2 linked regions of the Xanthobacter dioxanivorans genome follow. The protein of the gene in region 2 interacts with the protein of the main gene of each other region in a pairwise test. Links are inferred from orthologs where the notes say so. Each region holds a gene or a part of one and is shown on either strand. Other genes may lie near its edges. The genes, in order: gltA and EZH22_RS04880.

Evidence for each region.
Region 1: the proteins of EZH22_RS04880 (region 2) and gltA interact in binary tests that used the Escherichia coli proteins (3 or more experiments, as listed by UniProt). The link is inferred for Xanthobacter dioxanivorans from one-to-one orthologs.

The regions. Positions count from the first base shown.
Region 1 is NZ_CP063362.1:3,997,514-4,003,540, forward strand. Bases 3,082-6,027 are described here. They hold gltA (citrate synthase), read right to left. Parts: upstream 5,237-6,027; coding sequence 3,926-5,236; downstream 3,082-3,925. Other genes in these bases: mobA (molybdenum cofactor guanylyltransferase MobA), read right to left, coding at 5,407-6,027. Outside these bases: 3-hydroxyacyl-ACP dehydratase FabZ, read left to right, coding at 349-834; lpxA (acyl-ACP--UDP-N-acetylglucosamine O-acyltransferase), read left to right, coding at 834-1,640; UDP-2,3-diacylglucosamine diphosphatase LpxI domain-containing protein, read left to right, coding at 1,644-2,630.
Region 2 is NZ_CP063362.1:1,011,265-1,020,551, forward strand. Bases 3,611-6,549 are described here. They hold EZH22_RS04880 (lipid kinase), read left to right. Parts: upstream 3,611-4,575; coding sequence 4,576-5,523; downstream 5,524-6,549. Other genes in these bases: EZH22_RS04875 (TetR/AcrR family transcriptional regulator), read right to left, coding at 3,611-4,044; EZH22_RS04885 (TerC family protein), read left to right, coding at 5,523-6,266; EZH22_RS04890 (hypothetical protein), read left to right, coding at 6,395-6,549. Also shown: EZH22_RS04850 (proton-translocating transhydrogenase family protein), read right to left, coding at 1-3; EZH22_RS04855 (Re/Si-specific NAD(P)(+) transhydrogenase subunit alpha), read right to left, coding at 3-1,151; EZH22_RS04860 (aa3-type cytochrome c oxidase subunit IV), read right to left, coding at 1,187-1,339; EZH22_RS04865 (PA0069 family radical SAM protein), read left to right, coding at 1,639-2,832; EZH22_RS04870 (VOC family protein), read left to right, coding at 2,840-3,307; more of EZH22_RS04875, read right to left, coding at 3,355-3,610; more of EZH22_RS04890, read left to right, coding at 6,550-6,748; EZH22_RS04895 (NAD(P)/FAD-dependent oxidoreductase), read right to left, coding at 6,834-8,138; EZH22_RS04900 (glutamine synthetase family protein), read right to left, coding at 8,209-9,287. UniProt on the Escherichia coli protein: In vitro phosphorylates phosphatidylglycerol but not diacylglycerol; the in vivo substrate is unknown.

The sequences.
Region 1 (6,027 bases), 3.0 Mb from region 2 along the record:
TCGGCGAGGGCAGCAAGATCGACAACCTGGTGCAGATCGCCCACAACGTGGTCATCGGGCGCCACTGCATCGTGGTGTCCCAGACCGGAATTTCCGGTTCCACCACGCTTGGCGACTTCGTGATGCTCGGCGGGCAGGTGGGCGTGGTCGGCCATGTCACCATCGGCACCGGCGCGCAGATCGCGGCGTCCAGCAACGTGAAGGGTGACGTCCCCCCGGCGTGCGCTGGGGCGGCTCGCCGGCCAAGCCCGTGCGCGAATGGTTCCGCGAGGTGACGACCCTCAAGCGCCTTGCCGCCGCGAGCGCGCGCCGGGGGGAGAAGGACATGGAGGGGGAGGGAGCGGACGAATGACCGAGACGACGTCTATGGGGGCGGACGCCGCAACCAAGGTGCTCCAGAGCGCGGACATCCAGCGGGTGCTGGCGTGCCTTCCCCACCGCTATCCCTTCCTCATGGTGGACCGGGTGGAGCAGATCGACGCCGACCTCTCCTGCATCGGCATCAAGAACGTCACGGCCAACGAGCCGCATTTCCAGGGCCACTTTCCCGGTAATCCGGTGATGCCCGGCGTGCTCATCATCGAGGGCATGGCGCAGACCGCCGGCGTCGTCTGCGTCCTGGGCAAGGACAACGAGAAGCCCTCCCTCGTCTATTTCATGACCATCGACGAGGCCAAGTTCCGCCGTCCGGTGGTGCCCGGAGACGTGCTCGAATACCACATGACCCGCATTTCCCGCCGCCGCAACATGTGGTGGTATCGGGGCGAAGCGAAAGTGCGTGGCGAGCTGGTGGCCGAAGCCAAGGTGGGCGCCATGATCGTGGAGAACAGCTAGTGCCGAAGATCGATCCCACCGCCCGGGTGGAAAACCCGGCGGGCCTCGCGGATGACGTGGAGATCGGCCCCTACTGCATTCTCGGTCCGGACGTGGTGCTGAAGGCGGGCGTGAAGCTCCTCTCACACGTGAATGTCCAGGGCGTCACCACCATCGGCGCGCGCACCGTGGTCTATCCCTTCGCCTCGCTCGGCACGGCACCGCAGTCGGTGCATTACAAGGGCGAGCGCACAGAGTTGCACATCGGCGCGGAATGCGTGCTGCGCGAGCACGTCACCGCGAGCACCGGTACCGCCGGCGGGGTTGGCGTGACCCGCATCGGCGACCAGGTCATGATGATGACCGGCTCCCATGTGGGCCACGACTGTGCGGTCGGCAACCAGGTGATTTTCGCCAATAACGCGGTGCTCGGCGGCCATGTGAGCGTGGGGGACTTCACCTTCCTCGGCGGCCAGTGCGCCGTCCACCAGTTCACGCGCATCGGCGCCCAGTGCATGATTTCCGGCCTCACCGGCGTGCGCGAGGACGTGATCCCGTTCGGCAACGTGCTCGGCCAGGCCGGCAAGCTCGTGGGCCTCAACGTGGTGGGCATGAAGCGCCGCGGCTACAGCAAGGCCGAGATGCACGAGGCCCGGGCGGTCTATCGCGACCTGTTCTTCGGCGAGGGAACGTTCGACGAGCGCCTCGCGCGGGTTCGGGAGAAGGAGGCGCAGTCGCCCTTCGCCGCCACCGTGCTGGGCTTCATCGACGCCGATCGCAAGCGCCCCCTCTGCCAGCCCTCGCGGGGCGTCATCAAGGAGGAGTGAGGCGTGAGCCTGCCGGGGCAGAACGGGCGGGAGACGGATCCGGCGCCCGGCCCGTCCGATGAGCCATCATGCCCGGGACCGGCCGGAGGTGAGCCGAAGGGGCCGTCCGCGCCCGGTGAAGGACCGATCGGCAAGCGCCCGTCCGGGACGGGTCCCCTCGGCATCGTCGCCGGGGGTGGCGCATTTCCCGCTGCCGTTGCCGACGCGGTCGTGGCCGAAGGGCGGGAGGTGCTGCTCTTCCTCATTCGCGGCTTCGCCGACCCGGCGCTGGAGCGCTATCCCCACCACTGGTTCCGCCTCGGCTCGCTGGGCTCGGTCACCGCGCTGGCGAAGGCGCGTGGGGTGAAGGACCTGGTCATGGTGGGCGCGCTCACGCGCCCACGGGTGTCAGACCTCGGCCTCGACTGGACCATGCTCCGCGTGCTGCCGCGCATCATCCGGCTGTTCCGGGGGGGCGACAATCATCTCCTGTCCGGCGTGCTGGGCCTGGTGGCCGAGCAGGGCTTCCACCTCATCGGCGCGCATGAGGCGGTGCCGCGCCTGCTCCTGCCGGAGGGCGTGCTGGGCGCCCTCGCGCCCACGGCGCAGGACCGGGCGGACATGGCGCGCGGGCTCGACCTGATCCGCACCCTCGGGCCGTTCGACGTGGGGCAGGGGGTGATCGTGGTCGACGGCTTCGTCGTGGCGGTGGAAGCGGCGGAAGGCACCGACCAGATGCTCGCGCGCTACGGCGAGATGCGCCGCACCGGCCGCCTGCGCATCCCCGCGCGGCGCGGCGTGCTGGTGAAGGCGCCGAAGCCGGGCCAGGACCGGCGCGTCGACCTGCCCTCCCTCGGTCCGGCCACGGTGGAGCGGGCGGCGGAAGCAGGGCTCGCGGGCATCGCCTTCGAGGCCGGCGGCGCCATCGTGCCGGATGCCCAGGCGCTGGGTTCTGCCGCCGACTCGGCTGGCCTGTTCGTGTTCGGCATGGGCCGGGGCGACGCGGCATGAGTTCGGGGGCGCAGGTGCGCGGGGCGCCGGGCAAGCCGCTGCGCGTGTTCATGGTGGCGGGGGAGGAGTCCGGCGACCAACTCGGCGGCGCCCTGATGGAAACGCTGGCGGCGCAGGTGCCCGATATGGCGTTCCGTGGCGTCGGGGGCCGGCGCATGACGGCGGCGGGGCTCGAAAGCCTCTTTCCCATGGACGACCTGACCGCCATCGGCATCGCCGCCGTGCTCGGCCGGCTGCCCATTCTCCTGCGCCGGCTGAAGCAGACGGTGGCGGCGGTCCTCGCGGATCCTCCCGATGTGCTGGTCCTGGTGGATGCGCCGGATTTCACCCACCGCGTCGCGGCGCGGGTGCGGGCGGCGAACCCGGACATTCCGATCGTGAAGTACGTCTCGCCCACCGTCTGGATCTGGCGGCCGGGGCGGGCGCCCGCCATGCGGCCCTATGTGGATGCGCTCCTCGCCTTGCTGCCGTTCGAGCCCGAGGTGCACCGCCGGCTGGGGGGCCGCCCACCTTCTATGTGGGTCATCCCCTCTTGGAGCGGCTGGACGCGTTGCGCCCGTCGCAGGCGGAAGCAGCGCGCCGGCGGGCGGAGCCGCCGCTCGTGCTGGTGCTGCCGGGCAGCCGCCGGCGCGAGATCGTGCGGCTGGGCCGGGATTTCGGCGCCGCGCTCGCCGAGGTGGGGCGCTCGCAGCCCATGGAACTCGTCCTGCCGACCCTGCCGCGCCTCGAGGCGCTGGTGCGGGAGACGGTCGCCGACTGGCCGCTGAAGCCCCGCATCGTCACCTCGGAAGCCGAGAAGCTCGCGGCCTTCCGCGGCGCGCGGGCGGCGCTGGCGGCCTCGGGCACCGTCACGCTGGAGCTGGCGCTGGCGGGCATCCCGCACGTGGCCGCCTACCGCATCGGCTGGCTGGAGGCGCAGATCGGCCGCCGCGTGCTGCAGGGCACGACGGTGATCCTGGCGAATCTGGTGGCGGGGGAGAATGTGGTGCCGGAATTCCTGCAGGAATACTGCACCGTCCCGGCGCTGGTCGGCGCGCTCACGGGGCTGCTCGCCGACACGCCGGAGCGGGCGCGGCAGGAGGCGGCGTTCGCCCGCTTCGACGCCATCTTCGGCATCCGGGGGCCGAGCCCCAGCGCGCGCGCCGCCGAGGTGGTGCTGCACCTCGCCCGCACCGGGCGCCCGGGCATTCTGCCGGCGGCCTGAGGGCCGGCCTCGATCAGGCCACGTCAAAACGCAAAGCGCGGCCCGGAGGCCGCGCTTTTTTCTCCGATGTGAACGCTCCGGTCCGAAGCGATCACTTCCGCTTGGACATGGCGATGTAGTCGCGCTGGGCGGCACCGGTATAGAGCTGACGGGGACGTCCGATGCGCTGGCTCGGATCCTCGATCATTTCCTTCCACTGGCCGATCCAGCCCACGGTGCGGGCGAGGGCGAACAGCACGGTGAACATGGTGGTGGGGAAGCCCATCGCCTTGAGCGTGATGCCCGAGTAGAAGTCGATGTTCGGGTAGAGCTTCTTCTCGATGAAATAGTCGTCGGAGAGCGCGATGCGCTCCAGCTCCACGGCCACGTCCAGCAGCGGGTCGTCCTTGATGCCGAGCTCGGTCAGCACCTCGTGGCAGGTCTGCTGCATGATCTTGGCGCGCGGGTCGTAGTTCTTGTAGACCCGGTGTCCAAAGCCCATGAGGCGGAACGGATCGTTCTTGTCCTTGGAGCGCCGGATGTATTCCGGGATGCGATCGACCGAGCCGATCTCGGCGAGCATCTTCAGCGCCGCCTCGTTGGCGCCGCCGTGGGCGGGGCCCCACAGGCAGGCAATGCCGGCGGCGATGCAGGCGAAGGGATTGGCGCCGGAGGAGCCGGCAAGGCGCACGGTGGAGGTGGACGCGTTCTGCTCGTGATCGGCATGGAGGATAAAGATCTTATCCATGGCCTTCGCGAGAATGGGGTTGACCTTGTATTCCTCGCACGGCACCGCAAAGCACATGTGCAGGAAGTTCGCCGTGTAGTCGAGTTCGTTCTTGGGATAAACGAACGGCTGGCCGATGGAATACTTGTAGGCCATGGCTGCCAGCGTCGGCATCTTCGCGATCATGCGGATGGATGCGATCAGGCGCTGGGTGGGATCGGAAATATCGGTGGAATCGTGATAAAAGGCGGACAGCGCGCCGACGGATGCCACCATGATGGCCATGGGGTGCGCGTCGCGGCGAAAGCCCTGGAAAAAGCGTGTCATCTGCTCGTGAACCATCGTGTGGAGGGTCACTGAGCTGTCGAATTCGGCCTTCTGGGCGGCGGTGGGAAGCTCGCCGTAGAGCAGGAGATAGCAAGTCTCGAGGAAGTCACCGTTCTCGGCGACCTGTTCGATGGGGTAGCCGCGATAGAGCAGCACGCCCTCGTCGCCGTCGATGTAGGTAATCTTGCTCTCGCAGGAGGCCGTGGAGGTGAAGCCGGGGTCGTAGGTGAACATCCCGGTGTGGCCATAGAGCTTGGATATATCCACCACGTCCGGCCCGATGGTGCCTTCGTGGATCGGAAGTTCCCAGCTTTTCTCCCCCAGGCTCAGCTTGGCCGCTTTTGCGCCGGTGTTGGTGGTGGCGTCCATGGATCCCTCATCCTTTGGGCGGACAGAAACCGGAACTCCGCGGAGGCCGGAGGTGGCCGTCCGGTTCTCCGAGCGGCAAGTCCGTCTCCGCTCCGGCATCTTCGCGAATGCGAAGCTGCCATCTCGCAGTCCTAAACCCTCCCCAATCCTGCCGCAAGCGTGACCATGCTTCATTGCCGGGCAGAGGCGCGAATCTGAGCAATGGCAAGCTCTTCCGGCGTGTTCACATTGAAGAATGGGTCGTCGGGCGTGGTGTCCCAGTTCTCTGTTACGGCGTTAAGGTGCTCCAGCAGAAGCCCGACTTTCAGACGTCCCATCGTCAGGCTTTGCCGCAGCGCGGTGCGCGCGGTGGCGGGCCACACTGCGATCACCGGATGACGCTGCCCGCCCGAGCCGGCGCAGACCACGCTTCCGCATTGCCGGCGGCGCCCGACCAGCCGCTGCGCCAGGTCCGGCGGAAGGAAGGGCGTGTCCGCCGGCACGGTCAGCAGGTCGGCATCAGGGGCGACATCGGCAAGGTGGTCGAGGCCGGCCAGCACCCCCGCGAGGGGCCCCGGAAAGCCGGCGATGCTGTCGGGAAGCACCGGGCAGCCGAACGCCGCGAAGGCGTCGCCCGCCGTGTTGGCGTTGATCCACAGCTCGCGCACCTGGGGCCGCATCCGCTCGATGACATGGGTGATGAGCGGCCGGCCGGCGAGGGGAACGAGGGGCTTGGCGGGCGCGCCGAGGGCTTCGGCCTCCATCCGCCGGCCAAGGCCGCCGGCGAGGATGAGGGCGTAGGGGCGGGGGTC
Region 2 (9,287 bases):
CATCAGGCCGCTCCCTCGGTCTTCGGGGCGAAATTGGGGTGCACGACGGCGCCGTCGCGGGTGATGAGCGTTGCCTTGACCAGCTCATCCTCCCACTTCACGGCGAGGGACTTGGAGGCCTTGTCCACCATCGTCTCGAAGAAGTTGAACAGGTTCTTGGCATAGAGCGGAGAGGACGAGGCGGCGATCCGGCCGGGCACGTTGAGGTGGCCGACGATCTTGACGTTGCCCACCTCGACCACCTCGCCGGGGACCGCGCCGGCGACATTGCCGCCACGCTCCACCGCGAGGTCCACGATCACCGAGCCCGGCTTCATGGAGGCCACCATCTCCGCCGAGATCAGGCGCGGCGCGGGCCGGCCGGGGATCAAGGCGGTGGTGATGACGATGTCCTGCTTCTTCACGTGGTCGGCGACGAGGGCGGCCTGCTTGGCCTGGTACTCGGCGGACATGGGCTTGGCATAGCCGGCGGCGGTCTCCGCCTGCTTGAACTCGTCGTCCTCCACCGCGACGAACTTGGCGCCGAGGGAGGCGACCTGCTCCTTGGCGGCGGGGCGCACGTCGGTGGCGGTCACGATGGCACCGAGGCGGCGGGCGGTGGCGATGGCCTGGAGCCCGGCCACGCCCGCCCCCATGACGAAGACGCGCGCCGCGGGTACGGTGCCGGCGGCGGTCATCATCTGCGGCAGGGCTCGGTTGAACTCCGCGGCGGCGTCGATCACCGCGCGGTAGCCGGCAAGGTTCGCCTGGGAGGACAGCACGTCCATCACCTGGGCCCGGGTGATGCGGGGCATCAGCTCCATGGCGAAGGCGTTGACGTTGTAGCGGGCCAGCGTCGCCAGCGCCTCGTCATTGCCGTACGGGTCGAGGATGGCCAGAAGCAGCGCGCCGGGCTTGTACGACGAAAGTTCGGCTTCCGTCGGGCGGCGCACCTTCAGTACCACGTCCGCGCCGTACAGCGCATCCGACGCCGACGGCGCGATGGTGGCGCCTGCCGCCACATAGTCGGCATCGAGAATGCCGGACTTCACGCCCGCGCCGGTCTCCACCGCCACGTCGGCGCCAAGCGCGACGAGACGCTTCACCGTATCCGGGGTCGCAGCGACCCGCGGCTCGCCGAGATCAATCTCGGCGGGGACAGCGATTTTCATCTGAAATGTCTCCGGTGCTCCCGCCCATCAGCGGGTCAGAGGAGGAAGATCCACATGAGGGCGAGGATGATAGCGACGCCGATCGCGCCCCATTTGGTCAGGGCGGTGAAAAGGACGTAGGTGCTCTCGTGTTCGGCGTAGTCGTTGCCATCCGCGGTGGCATACTCGGCCGTGGCGTGGTCAGCCATCTTTTCCCCCTGCTCCAGCGTTTGTATTGGCCTTTAGCGGAGTTGCGAATTTCTGGCAACCGCATTGTGGTGTACAATATGCCACCAAAATCCGGGGGAGTGCCGCGGGCTCGGCTGAAGCGATTGTCCGATATGAAGAACACGTTGGCCTGGCATCGTATGTTCTTGTTTTGTTCGCGGCGCGGTGCTAGCCTTTTTTTATGATGCCCGATCGTGATTCCCGCTCTCGCACAGCACGCCGGTCCCCGCCTGCGGACGACGGCGCGCCGAGGGACAAGCCAGCCCCCCCGGCGCGGAAGGTGAAGGCGGCGCCGCTCGCGGTGACCGAGCCGCGGTCGGCGCGCATTGTCGGCCGCCTCGCGGAAGAGCGGGCGCTCCCGCCCCCTGCCGTCCCCGCCGCGCTCCACGGGGAGGGCGGTGCGGGCGTCGAGGCGGAGCGCCGGCGTGGGCGCGGCGCGGTGTCCAACGCCGCCGGGCGGTTCGAGCCGGCGGCCCGGGTGCTGTTCGACGACGGCTGGCAGAGCCTCGAAGAGCTGCCCCCCTTCCGCACGCAGGTAACGGAGGAACGCGCGCGCACGATCATCACCCGCAACCAGTCACCCGACATCGCCTTCGACCGCTCCATCAACGCCTATCGCGGATGCGAGCACGGATGCGTCTATTGTTTCGCGCGGCCGACCCATGCCTATCACGGCCTCTCCGCCGGCCTCGATTTCGAGAGCAAGCTGTTCGTAAAGCCGGACGCACCGGAACTGCTGGCGCGGGAGCTCTCCCACCCCTCCTACCAGCCCCGCGTCATCGCCATGGGCACCAACACCGACCCCTACCAGCCCATCGAACGGCGCTACGAAGTGACGCGGCGCATTCTCGAGGTGCTGGCGGATTTCGGCCATCCGGTGGGCATCGTGACCAAGTCGGCGCTGGTGGCCCGTGACATCGACATCCTCGCCCCCATGGCCGAGCGCGGCCTGGTGAAGGTGGCCATCTCCGTCACCACCCTCGACCCGCATCTCGCCCGGACCATGGAGCCGAGGGCGGCGAGCCCGCACGTTCGGCTCGGCACCATCCGCCGCCTCGCCGACGCGGGCATCCCCACGGCCGTGCTCACCGCCCCGCTCATCCCGGCGCTGAACGACATGGAGGTGGAGCGCATCCTCGACGCGGCCAAGGCCGCGGGCGCCTGCGAGGCCGGCTACGTCATGCTGCGCCTGCCGCTGGAGATCGCCGACCTGTTCCGTGAATGGCTGGTGGCGCATTTTCCCGACAAGGCCCGGCACGTGCTGGGCCTCATCCGGCAGATGCACGGCGGGCGGGACTATGATGCCACCTTCGGCAAGCGGCAGCGCGGCGAAGGCCCCTATGCGTGGACCATCGGCCGCCGCTTCGAGATCGCCGCCCGGCGCCTCGGCCTGGCGGGACGGGGCATGAAGCTCACCACCACCCATTTCCGCCGTCCGGCCGCTCCCGGCCAGCAGCTTTCCCTGTTCGATTGAGAGCCCCATGCCCGTGCCGACCACTTCGCCTTCGCCAGCCCTGCGCCTCCATTTGGTCACCCTCGGCGTCGGTGACCTCGCCCGCGCCTGCGCATTCTATTCGGCCATGGGTCTCGAACAGCGCGACGCCGGAGCGGAGGGCGTCGCCTTCTTCATGGCCGGGCACGTGGTGCTGAGCCTGTTCCCACGCCATCGCCTCGCGGAGGACGCAACCCTTCCCGACGAGCCCGCGCAGCGTTTCGCCGGGCAGACGCTCGCCTGCAACGTGGCAAGCGAAGAGGAGGTGGCCGCACTCATCGCCCGTGCGGCTGCGGCCGGAGGCACGCAGGTGAAGCCGGCGCAGAAGGTCTTCTGGGGCGGGACGAGCGGCTATTTCGCCGATCCTGACGGGCACCTGTGGGAAGTGGCGCACAATCCCTTCTTCCCATTCGATGCCGAAGGTCGGCTGACCGTGCCCAAGAAAGCCGCATCTTGAGCCGCACGGTGCGCGGCGGGTGCGGTGCTCGCCGCGCCGTGATGCCTTCAGGCGTCCGGGCGGCAGCGGTCGGCGCCATAGGCGCGCATGAACACGCGGACCGCACCCCGTACGGATTTCGCCACCGATTCCGGGTCGGGGGCGTCCGGCGCGCCGACGAGGACGGGAATGGTCACGCCGTCCTTGCACAAGGTGAGGAACTGGCTCGCCGCCTGATCCACGTCGTCAATGTCGAGAACCCCCTGTTCCACCTTGGCGGCGAGGAAGCGGGACAGGCGGCTCACCCCCTCGCAGGGGCCGGCCTCGAAGAATTGCCGTCCGATGTCGGGAAACTTGGCAGAGATGGCGATGACGGTGCGCAGCAGCGCGATGCTGCTCGGGCGCAGGACGGCGTGGATGAAGGAATAGCCGAGCTTGGTGAGGGCGGTTTCCACGTCCTCTTCCTCGGCATCCACCACGAACATCCGCTCTGCGGTCTCCTCGCATTCGCTCGCGACCAGGGCGGCGAAGAGGTCTTCCTTGTTCTCGAAATAAACGTAGAGGGTGCCCTTGGAGACTCCGGCCGCGCGCGCGATATCGCCCATGCTGGCAGCGTCGAAGCCGCGATCGAAAAACACATCCCGCGCACCCACCAGGATCTGATTGCGCTTTTCGGGGTCCTGCCCGGCGGCGGACAGGCTCTCCCGCGTGTTGCCTGCGCGCACCTTGAGGTCCCCGTCGGCACCGCTCTCGCTCATAAGCTCACGTCGCTTTCTCTCCCCGCCCTGTTCTCGGCGATGGCGCCCGCCCGGCGCAAGCTCCGAATGCCCGCCGCACCATGTCCGGCCAACAGGTTGCACCCACGCCACAGTCCTTGAAAGGAAAAAATTGACCGAACCGTTCAGTTCTCCGTTGCCAAGGCCGCGGAACTGGGCTAACTTCCATTCATCGAACTGAACCGTTCGGTCAATCGCGTGGTTCCGCAACCCACGCGCTGATCGGACCGAGGGAGGAGAGCAACGCCCCCGCTCTCCTCCCTTTTTCATTTCGGCCGGCCTTCGGATGCGACGGCGCTGCGAACGGGACAACCGGCCTGCCTCCGGCCCCTCCGTCGATCCCGCCGGACCCCGCGACATTGCGCCACATCCGACTTGGCGGCCTCCACCCCCACCCTACTTTACGGAAACCGATCCGGGCCCCTCTGGCGCAGACGACCTGCGTGATGTCGGATCACAGCGTGCTCAGCACTCTTTGGGACCCGAACCGCCCATGCTTTTTCTTCCGCCGTCATGACGGCTGCGTCTTCCGCGAGCGATCGCGCCGGGCGGCGCCGCGCGCTCCTCGTCGTCAATCCCCGCGCCCGCAATGGCTCGGCATCGCTGACGGCCGCGCGGGCCGCGCTGTCCGACGACCTTCACCTCATCGATGCCGACCTCCCGCAGGACCGCCCCCTGTCCGATCTCATCCGGGCCCGCGCCGGAGAGGTGGACCTGATCATCCTCGGCGGCGGCGACGGCACCCTCAACTCGGCCGCATCCGGCCTGTTCGACACCCAGCTCCCGCTGGGCGTCCTGCCGCTGGGCACCGCCAACGACTTCGCCCGCACCCTCGCCATCCCGCCCGATCCCCTCGCCGCGGCGCGCCTCATCGTGTCGGGGCAGCCGCGCGCCGTCGACCTCGGCGAGGTCAACGGCCATCCCTTCCTCAACGTCGCCAGCGTCGGCTTCTCGGCCGACCTCGCCCGCGCGCTGACCCAGCAGGCCAAGCGGCAATTCGGAATATTGGGATACGGCGTCGTCGCCGCCCGCCTGCTCCTGCAGTCGCGGCTCTTCACCGCCTTCATCGAGCATGACGGCCAGGTCGAGACCGTGCGCACGCTGCAGGTCTCGGTGGGCAACGGACGCTATTACGGGGGCGGCATGACGGTCGCGGCCTCGGCCGCCCCCGACGACGGAAAGCTGGATTTCTACAGCCTTGAAGTCGACCATTGGTGGCGGCTCCTGACCCTCCTTCCCGCGCTCCGGCGGGGCACGCAGGGCGAATGGGATGACGTGCGCGCCTTCCGCACCACCGAGGTGGTGGTGCGGACCAGCCGCCCCCGACCCGTCAACACCGATGGCGAGCTCGTCACCTTCACCCCCGCGCATTTCCGCATCCGGCCGGCGGCCATCCGCGTGTACGCGCCGCCGGTCCGCGCCGCCTCTCCCGCAACCTCATCGCTCCTGGGTGCCCCGTGATGGACTACCTCCTTCAACTCGCCGCCGACCCCGCCGCCTGGGTGGCCCTGGTGACGCTGGTGGCCATGGAAGTCGTGCTCGGCATCGACAACCTCATCTTCATCTCCATCCTCACCAACAAGCTGCCGCCGCAGTACCGCTCGAAGGCCCGGCGCATCGGCATCGGCCTCGCTTTGGTGCTGCGCCTGGCGCTGCTCGGCACCATCGCCATCATCGTGAAGCTGACGACCCCGATCTTCTCGGTCCTCGGACAGGGCTTCTCATGGCGCGACCTCATCCTCATCGCCGGCGGCCTGTTCCTGGTGTGGAAGGCCACCACCGAGATCCATCACAACGTGGATCCGGTCACCCATGCCGAGGACGTCAAGGAAAGCCGCGTGACCATCGGCTTCGCCGCCGCCATCGCCCAGATCCTGATGCTGGACCTCGTCTTCTCCATCGACAGCATCATCACCGCCGTGGGCATGACGGAGCACATCCCGATCATGATCATCGCCGTCATCGCGGCGGTCACCTGCATGCTCCTGGCCGCCGATCCGCTGGCGAAGTTCATCGAGGCCAATCCCACCGTGGTGATGCTCGCCCTCGGCTTCCTCATCATGATCGGCATGACGCTGATCGCCGAAGGCTTCGGCGCCCACGTGCCCAAGGGCTACGTCTATGCCGCCATGGGCTTTTCCACCGCCATCGAGGCGCTCAACATGCTGGTGCGGCGGCGCCGGACGGTGCCGCCGCACGGCTGAGGCGTCGCAATGCGGGAACCCGGCTCCGCCGCATGGCGGGCCGGGCCCGATCTGCTCTATGCTTCGGTGCTGCGCCGGGCTGCCGGCCGGCGCGCTCCCCGATCGAGGTCAAAGTCAGAGGTTCGCCGATGCCTCCCCGTCTCTTCCTCCGTGCCGCCGCCTGCGCCGCGGCGCCGTTCCTTGCCGTGCTCGCCTGGGGCACTCCCGCCTCGGCCCAGACCTGCCTCGAGCAGATCGTCGGCGTGCAGGCCGAGCTGAAATCGCGCCTGCCCCGTCCGCAGAAGCCGCCGACAGAGCAGCAGAGCATCGGCGCGCAGACCGACCAGCAGCCCACCCCGGGCTCGCTCTCCTCCGCCGGACTCAGCGAGCCTCAGACCGGCGCCTACGGCGCCCTCAACCAGGCCATCAACCTACAGGCCGCGGGCGACGAGGCCGGCTGCCTCAAGGCCCTCGCGGAAGCCAGGCGGCTCGGCGGCCTCTAGGCGCGATCCGAGCAACTGAACCCATTTGCTCGGCAAATCGCCCTTAAGGACGTTGAGAGGGGACGCGGCGTCCTCTTTCCCCAATCTAGAGCCGGTCGCGCAGGGCGTAATAGCTCAGGCCCGCCACCAGCAGCGGGTACCGCATGAGGGTGCCGCCCGGAAACGGCGGCACCGGCAAGCGCTGGAGCACGTCGAAGCGCTCCATCTGGCCGCGCACGGCCTCGGCGAGAATCTTGCCGAACAGCGGCGCCAGCGCGACCCCCTGCCCGCTATAGCCAGCCGAGACCAGGACATGGTCCGACAGGCGCCGCACGAAGGGCAGGCGCGGCAGGGTGATGGCGAGCACCCCGCCCCAGCCGTAATCGATCCGCACGTCGGCGAGCTGGGGGAAGATCTTCAGCATGAACGGCCGCACGAAGGCCGGCACATCGGGCTGGAGCGAGCGCCGGTAGCTCTCCCCGCCGCCGAACAGCAGCCGCCCGTCGGCGCTCAGGCGGAAATAGTTGATGACGAACTTGCTGTCCGCCACCGCCGCGTCATTGGCGATGATCTCCTGCGCCCGCGCGCCGAGGGGCTCGGTGGCGGCGATGTAGTTGCAGATGGGCATGACGTGGGCCCCCACCCGCCGGTCCAGCCCGTCCATCAGGCCGTTGCCGCATTCGAGCAGAAAGTCGGCATGGACGGTGCCGCCGGTGTCGGTGGTCACGCTCACCCCGGAGGGGCCATCCGCGACCTTCGCCACCCGGGTGCCCTCGTGGATCTCCACCCCCGCGGCGCTCGCCGCCGTGGCAAGGCCGAGGGCGAAGTTGAGCGGGTGGAGATGGCCCGCGCCCCGGTCCAGCGTCCCTCCGTGATAGGCGGGGCTGCCCACCAGCGCCCGCAATTCCTCGCGGGAGAGGGGCGTCACCTGGTCGTAGCCGTACACCTCGGCAAGGCGCCGGGCATAAGCGTGGCTCTCGGCGACGAAGTGCGGCTTGTGGTCGGCGTGGATGAGACCGGGCCGGTAGTCGCAGGCGATGGCGTGGCGGGCGATGCGGTCGTGCACCAACGCCTTCGCCTCCTCGGCGAGGTCCCAGAGCTTGCGGGCGTCATCGAGGCCCACGGCCTTCTCGAGAAAGTCCTGGTCGCGCCTCTGGCCTGAATGAAGCTGGCCGCCATTGCGCCCCGAGGCGCCCGAACCGACCCGGACCGCCTCCAGCAACACCACCCGGAAGCCGGCCTCGGCCAGATGCAGCGCCGCCGACAGCCCCGTATAGCCACCGCCCAGCACGCACACGTCCGCCTTCGCGCCGCCCCTAAGGGGAGCGAAGGCGGGACAGGGAACCGCAGTCGCCGCGTACCAGGAGCGGGCATGGCCGGCGGGATTCAGCGGGGCGGTCACGCGGATCATTGCGTTCCCCCTTCCTTATCATTGCGCGCGGGCGTGCGGCCCGCGGGATCTGGCCCGAAGCAACGCTCCATCAGACGTTGAGCAGCAGGTACTCCCGTTCCCAGGGCGAGATGACCCGCATGAAGGTCTCGAACTCGGCCTGCTTGACCGCCGCGTAGGTGGCGACGAAGCGGCGGCCGAGCACCTCGGACAGGGCCTCGCTCTCCTCGAAGGCCGCCACCGCCTCCAGAAGCCCGCGCGGCAGGTCGAAGTCGAGGTTCTTCGCGTCCCCCTCCAGCGGATCGGTGGCCCGCAGGTTCTCCATGATGCCGAGATAGCCGCAGGCGAGGGACGCGGCGATGACGAGATAGGGGTTGGCATCGGACGAGGGCACGCGGTTTTCCAGGCGCCTCGCCTCCGGGGTGGAGGGCGGCACGCGCAGGCCGGCGGTGCGGTTGTCGTAGCCCCACTGGAGATTGATCGGCGCCATCGAATCGCGGGTGAGCCGGCGATAGGAGTTCACGTAGGGCGCCATGATGCACATCACCGCCGGCATATATTTCTGGTGGCCGGCGATGAAGGAGAAGAATTCCGGCGTGGGATCGCCGTCATCGTCGGAGAAGATGTTCCGCCCGGTCTCGGCGGAGATCACCGACTGGTGGATGTGCATGGCGCTGCCCGGCTCGTTGGCGATGGGCTTGGCCATGAAGGTGGCGTAGATCTTGTGGCCGAGCGCGGCCTCGCGGATGGTGCGCTTGAACAGGAACACCTGGTCGGCCAGGGTCAGCGGGTCGCCGTGGCGCAGGTTGATCTCCATCTGCGCGGCGCCGTCCTCGTGGATCAGCGTGTCGATCTCGAGCCCCTGGGCCTCGGAATAATCGTAGATGTCCTCGAACAGTGCGTCGAACTCGTTCACCGCCTGGATCGAATAGGATTGCCGCCCGATCTCCGGCCGGCCGGAACGCCCCACCGGCGGCTTCAGCGGATAGTCGGGGTCGGTGTTGGTCTCGACCAGGTAGAATTCGATCTCCGGCGCCACCACCGCCTTCCAGCCCTTCTTCTCGTAGAGCGAGATGACGTGCTTGAGCACCTGGCGGGGCGAGACCTCCACCGGACGGCCGTCGCGATGGAAGGCGTCGTGGATCACCTGGGCGGTCGGGTCCTGCGCCC